DNA from 3 places in the Allofournierella sp. genome. Region 3 is predicted to be linked to each of the others. Evidence: riboswitches for the same ligand, from Rfam matches in the RefSeq annotation. Region 3 holds a riboswitch; each other region holds the start of a gene.
The links. A riboswitch is a leader RNA that binds a small molecule or an ion and turns the genes downstream of it on or off. The one in region 3 is predicted to bind lysine.
Positions count from the first base shown of each region.

Region 1: linked by a shared signal. The riboswitch ahead of J7G73_RS13695 (ABC transporter substrate-binding protein/permease) and the one ahead of dapA (4-hydroxy-tetrahydrodipicolinate synthase) in region 3 are both predicted to bind lysine.
Region 2: linked by a shared signal. The riboswitch ahead of J7G73_RS08325 (sodium:alanine symporter family protein) and the one ahead of dapA (4-hydroxy-tetrahydrodipicolinate synthase) in region 3 are both predicted to bind lysine.

Region 1 covers NZ_JAGHKE010000047.1:5,212-7,410, reverse strand. Annotated here, with positions in the region: gene J7G73_RS13695 (ABC transporter substrate-binding protein/permease) at 1-902, opposite strand, end outside; lysine riboswitch at 1,056-1,233, opposite strand; gene J7G73_RS07320 (metallophosphoesterase) at 1,351-2,199, shown strand, end outside.
Region 2 covers NZ_JAGHKE010000057.1:13,582-15,780, reverse strand. Annotated here, with positions in the region: gene J7G73_RS08330 (hypothetical protein) at 1-650, shown strand, start outside; lysine riboswitch at 862-1,040, shown strand; gene J7G73_RS08325 (sodium:alanine symporter family protein) at 1,175-2,199, shown strand, end outside.
Region 3 covers NZ_JAGHKE010000109.1:7,983-10,181, forward strand. Annotated here, with positions in the region: gene J7G73_RS11940 (amidohydrolase) at 1-405, opposite strand, end outside; lysine riboswitch at 542-712, shown strand; gene dapA (4-hydroxy-tetrahydrodipicolinate synthase) at 811-1,698, shown strand; gene dapD (2,3,4,5-tetrahydropyridine-2,6-dicarboxylate N-acetyltransferase) at 1,726-2,199, shown strand, end outside.

The DNA.
Region 1 (2,199 bases), on a different contig from region 3:
TAGCTGGTGCCGTAGTTCTGCAAAAGATACCCGATCTGGCCAAAGAAGCCCTCGGGCAGGCCGTCGCTCAGGGGCTGGATGGCGATGGCCTCATCCATCATGGCGCCAAAGTCGTCCTCGGTCATGGTGTTCAGCACGCCGTTAATGGCATCCTTCAATTCGGTGTTGCCCTTCTGCACCGAGATGCCGATGTTCACATCCTCGCTGGAGACCACGAAGTTGTCCTCGCTGTCGTTGAAGTCCAGCAGCACGAAGTCGCTGTAGGCGTTCAGGGCCGCCTTGGCGGTGGGGATGTCGGTGACCACCAGATTTGCCCGGCCGGTCTCCAGCGCCATCAGCATGGCGGGGGCGGATTCCTGGGGGGTAAGGATGGTGCCGTCCGGGATCTGGGGCAGACAGCCGTCGTACCAGATGGTGCCCAGCTGACTGGTGGCGGTGGCGCCCGCCAGCTCGCTCAGGCCCTGGGCCTGGGCATAGGGGCTGTCGACCCGGGTCAGACCCACGATGGAGGCGTAGAAGTAGGGGGCGGTGAAATCCACCGACTCCAGCCGTTCACTGGTGATGGACTGGCCCGCAATCACACAGTCCACGGTGCCGCTCTGCACGGCGGGCACCAGCGAATCCCAGTCCAGCCGCACGATCTCCAGCTCCATACCCAGAGCCTCGGCGATCTTCTTGGCCATCATCACATCGTAGCCGTTGGCGTAATCGGCGCTGTCCTTGATGGGCACCGCGCCGTTGGAAGAATCCGGCTGGGTCCAGTTGTAGGGGGCGTAGGCACATTCCATGGCCACGGTCAGGGTGTTGTCGTCCAGCACGCTGCCCTCGGCCGAAACGGCCAGACCGCCGGGAAGGGCGGTAATCAGCAGCAGCGCCAGCACAAGGCTTGCGATCTTTTTCATTGTGTTTTTCCTCCTTTTGCTTTACCGCTGCCCGCCACGCAAAAAAACGGGGCTGCTTTCCTTTCGAAAAGCAGCCCCGCGGAAGTCTCTGTGCGCACCGCGAAGGAACGCGGCACGTTGCAGGCAGCCCCGGCCGGGCCGCCCCTTCGGTTTCCCTTGGATAGCGCTTCACGAAAAAACTTCGTGACAGTCCGGCGGATCTTCTCCGCCAGCCCAGGCAAGCGCACCCCAGACCGGGTTCGCTTCCTTCGGCGGTGTTTCCTTTCGGTGCGGCGGGGGTCTGCCCCGAATGCCGCGCGCTACTCTTAAACACCGCGCCTCTATCACAGCGATATGAATTTAGTTGCCATATTACTCTATTTTCCACAACTTGTCAAGTATTTTGACCCTAAAAGCTTTCTTTTATCATGTTGAAGTGCTACACTTTGGGGAAAGGAGGGCATTTTTGATGTTATACGACGAGTGTTTAAGGTTGGCAAAAGCCCCATCACCCCCTGCTGTCTTTCAAAATTCTGAGACTAATGCTCTTGCCTCATTATCTCCCATTTCCACATTACCTTCTTTGTTGGAATTCAATGAAACAGCCTTGAGTGAATGCTCTCCTGTATACTATATAAGCGATTTACATCTTGAGCATCAAATCGCCAACAAGTTTCCAGCCGGAGCAACAGAAAAGCAAGTCGAAAGATATCTTCAGACCATTGTCCGCAATCTATTTCCGGAAGCATTTCTAGAGGATATCGCCCACAACCTCAGCCCTATTGTTCTGTTTGCCGGGGACATTTGTGCTTCTTTTAAGCTTGCTGAATTGTTTTACACAAAGTTCATTTCTCACTGGGATAAACTGGAACGAGATTTTCATAGAACAAGACGGAAACAATTTATCCCCATACAGCAAGAGCTTGATTCTCTGTGGGCGCAGATAGCCGAACTCGAACAGTCTGTAAGCGAGTGGAGTTCTCATCACGGTTGGACAAAACGCGCCACAAAACCCTTGGATCAATATGGCAGTGTTCCCCCAGAAATACGTCAAGCTTCTTCCACATTAAGCACATTGAAAGAACAAGCTTCCTCGCTCCGATCCCAATTGCCTGATGATCTCTATTGGAATTCTCCATTTAAAAAACACTTCCACTTCGTATATGCCATTTTAGGCAACCATGAACTTTGGGATTTCAATAATTTAGATGACTGCATCCGCTCTTATCAAGACCTGTTTCAAAAACTCGAAATCTGTTTTCTGCATAATAACATTGCTTGGTTTGGCAAGACCAACGGTATATTCTGCAACGACTAT
Region 2 (2,199 bases), on a different contig from region 3:
CGGACACCTCGGAAAACCCCAACCTGCGGCTGGAGCTGGTGGCCGAGCGGCTACGCGCTCTGCCTCAAGACGATCTGCAGATGGCCTTGGGAACGCCGCTCCTGGTGGAGTTCACCGCCTTTTCGCGCCCGGAGGGCGGTCAGACCGTAGTGGACATGACGGCGGCCCCGGAGGGCTTTGATCTGGCCCTGTACCAGGCGGGGCAATACGGCAAGGCGGATGGCTCCCCCACCTGGATGCTCACCGTGCGCCAGGCGGAGGATGAGGACCGGGCAGGCACCCGCATCGCCCGCTTCTGCTTTGCCCCGGAGGATGAAGCACGCTGGCTGGGTAATCCGCAGCTGTATGAACAGGCCGACATCCGGGTCACAAACGAAGGCCACCTGTTCTACACCCGGGACTGGGGCGAGCACTGGAACGCTCTGCCCAGCCGATTTGAGGGTCTGCTGGCGGAATGCATCGAAACCTGCACCGCCGTGACCCGCAGCAGCTGGTATATTTCCCCGCAGACAGACGGCCCGGTGGGCTTTGTGCTGGGCGGGAATCTGCCGGTGATCGTCTACAGCCCGGACCGAGGCGAAAGCTGGCAGGCGCTGGAGCTGCCCTGGGAGGATGCGCAGATGGACGGCGTGGGCTTTCTGTATGCCTGACCCAGGAACCCACCGGCGTGAACGGGTACGACTGGTGCGCCGTTTTCACCGCCCAGACGCCGGAAGGCCCTTGGACCTATCAGGCCAAACAGCCGGACCCGGTCTCCCGCTGAGCAAAACGGCTGAAAATGCACAAAAGATGAATAAAAATAAGAAAAATCAGGTTGACAACCCGACACCGCCGTTTTATGATAGGAAAGGAAATTGAATACCACACAATAGAGGCGCAAACCGTATGGTACCGCAAAGGGAGGCCTGCCGGCCAAAGATCTTTGCGGGAAGAGGCGGTTTGCCGAAACAGATTTCCGCGCGGCAGCGGGGTGTTTGTTGGGGTGCCGTCCAGTGGGCGGCGCACTCTCACTTGAACAAAGTGGTGGCGCTATTGGGGGTTTGTTCCGTTCTTTCACAGGGGGGCGGCGATGCAAATTCCGGCGTCGCGGCCCCTCTTTTTTTGCGGCATGGTCGGGACGTGACGGGTGGTTGTGATGGTATCCGATGGAATACAAAGGAGGAATCACAACATCATGTCGAACTTTCTGAATGCCCTGAACAACATCATCTGGGGCCCGCCGCTGATCATTCTGATGATCGTCACCGGCGTGTACTTCACCCTGCGCACCAAGTTCTTCCAGGTGCGTCACCTGGGCTATATATTCAGCCGTACCCTGGGCCGGCTGTTCCACCGCACCGATGAGAGCGCCGATGAAAAGGGCCTGCTCACCCCCTACGAAGCCATCGCCACCGCCGTGGGCGGCTCGGTGGGCTTCGGCAACATCGCGGGCGTGGCCACCGCTGTGACCACCGGCGGCCCCGGTGCGGTGTTCTGGATGTGGCTCACCGCCTTCCTGGGCATGCTCATCAAGCAGGTGGAGGTGACCCTGGCGGTGTACTACCGCCGCACCGATGAAAACGGCGTGCCCTACGGCGGCCCCACCTATTATATGGAGCGGGGCCTTGGCGAGGAGCGTCACTGGGGCAAGCTGTGGCTGCCGCTGGCCTTTGTGTTCGGTATCGGCATCTTCTCCACCTTCTTCATCAGCGCTTCCACCTTCACCACCTCTGAGGTGGTGGCCCAGTCTCTGGGCATTCCCCAGGCCATCGCGGCGCTGATCATCGTGCTGATTCTGTACTTCATGATCTGGGGCGGCGTGAAAAAGCTGGGCCAGATCCTCACCAAGCTGGTTCCCATCATGAGCCTGTCCTACCTGATCCTGGGCATCATCGTTATCCTCATGCATCTGGACAACCTGCTGCCCACCCTGGGCGCCATCTTCGGCGAGGCCTTCACCGGCTCTGCCGCGCTGGGCGGCTTCGCGGGTGCCAGCGTGTCCAAGGTGATCTCCACCGGTATGGCTCGCAGCGTATACTCCAACGAGGCCGGCTGGGGCAGCAGCCCCATGATCCACGCCTCCAGCCAGACCCGCCACCCGGTAGAGCAGGGTCTGTGGGGCTCCTTTGAGGTGTTTGTGGACACCTTCGTGGTCTGCACCATCACCGCCCTCACCGTGCTGGTTTCCGGCGAGTGGACCAGTGGTGCCACCAACGCCAC
Region 3 (2,199 bases):
CACCAGCTTTGCACCGCCGGTGGTTTCCTCGGCGGGCTGGAACACCAGCAGCACGTTCCGGGGCAGCTTGTCCAGCACTTCACTCACCCGCCCGGCCAGCGCCAGCACCATAGCCATGTGGCCGTCGTGGCCGCAGGCATGCATCTTGCCCTCGTGGCGGGAGGCGTAGTCGCAGCCGCTGCGCTCGGCGATGGGCAGAGCGTCCATATCTGCCCGGAAGGCGGCGGTGTGGGGCTTGCCTGCGTCAAAGTAGGCACACAGGGTGCTCTGGCAGGGTGAAAACAAGGTGCAGGGATACTGCTCCAGCACCCGGCGGATATAGGCCAGGGTTTCGGGCAGGTCAAAATCAGTTTCCGGAATCTGGTGCAGGTCCCGGCGGTATTGGGTCAGCAGCTGCTGCGTCATGGAAATCTCTCCCCCTCTGTTTGTGACATTTTGCTCCTATTATAAGCGTTCTGCTCCGGATGCACAAGCGTGGGAACGCTTGGGCAAAGAAGGAAAAAGCCGTTGACTTCACTTCGATAGCGTGCTATGATGCAGATATATGGATAGAGGCGCGGGTGCGATGAACCCCACAGGAGCCGGCAGGTGCAGATCGTGGGGCGGGGCAAGCCCGCCGAATTGGCGCAGCCGGGCGCGGCGGTGCCGATGGGGCCACGGGGAATACCCGCGGCACTGTCCGCGGAAGGACCGCGGGGGCGCTATCTTACCTGTAAGCGGTGGTATTGTCCACGCGCCGGTAAGGCCGCAGCGCCCTTCCGGCGCGTTTTTTGTTGTTCGTAAGTTTAAGGATAGAGAGGAGCAGCCGTTATGACCGCAAAGAATCTGAAGGGCTCCATTGTGGCCCTCATTACCCCCTTCCACGAGGATGGAAGCGTTAATTTTGAAAAACTGGCCCAGCTGGTGGGCTTTCACCTGGAAAACGGCACTGATGGTTTGCTGATCCTGGGCACCACCGGTGAGAGCTCGGCCATGAGCCACGAGGAGGACGACGCGGTCTGCGAATTCGTGGTCAAGCGGGTGGCCGGCCGGGTGCCGGTGATCGCGGGCAGCGGCTCCAACTGCACCCAGACCATGCTGGAAAAGAGCCTGAGCTTTGAAAAGCTGGGTGCGGATGCCCTGCTGCTCATTACTCCCTATTACAACAAGACCAATGAGGAGGGCATGTACAACCACTTCAAGACGGTGGCGGACGCGGTGCATATCCCCTGCATCCTGTACAATGTGCCCGGCCGTACCGGCTGCGGCATCTCCGAGGACATGGTGCGCCGTCTGTCCACCCATCCCAACATCATGGGCATCAAGGAGGCCTCCGGCAACCTGAGCTACACCGCCAAGATCGCCCGCTATGTGAATGAGGATTTCGCCCTCTATTCCGGCAACGACGATATGGTTCTGCCCATCCTGTCGCTGGGCGGCAGCGGTGTGATCTCGGTGCTGGCCAACATCCTGCCCCGCCAGACTCACGATATGGTCATGGACTACCTGAACGGCGACCGGGACAAGGCGCTCCAGGCGCAGCTGGGCCTGCTGGATGTGATCAACGGCCTGTTCCTGGAGGTCAATCCCATTCCCGTGAAGGAGGCCATGAACCAGATGGGCATGGAGGTGGGCGGATACCGCCAGCCTCTGGGCCCCATGGGCGAGGCCGCCAAGGCCAAGCTGGCCGTTGCGCTGAAGGCTGCCGGCCTGGTCTGAGCACAGGGGTTTGAAAAACGGCCGGGAATGTGGCATAATAGAACGGCAAAAACAAAGCAACAAGGTGGGAAAAGAAACGTGAACGCAGAACAGATCATTCAGTACATTGCAAACGCCGAGAAGAAGACCCCGGTGAAGATCACCATCCAGGAAAAGGAGCCCCTGAACTACGGCTCCGCCAAGGTGTTCGGCACCGGTGCCAAGATCGTATTTGGCGACTGGAAGGAGCTTGGCCCCATTCTGGAGGCCAATGCCGATAAGATCGAGGACATGGTGGTGGAAAACGATTGCCGCAATTCGGCCATTCCCCTGCTGGACCTGAAGGGCATCAACGCCCGCATCGAGCCGGGCGCCATCATCCGCGAGCAGGTGGAGATCGGCGACGCGGCGGTGATTATGATGGGCGCTATCATCAACATCGGCGCCATCATCGGCGAGGGCACCATGATCGATATGGGCGCTGTGCTGGGCGGCCGTGCCACCGTGGGCAAGCACTGCCAC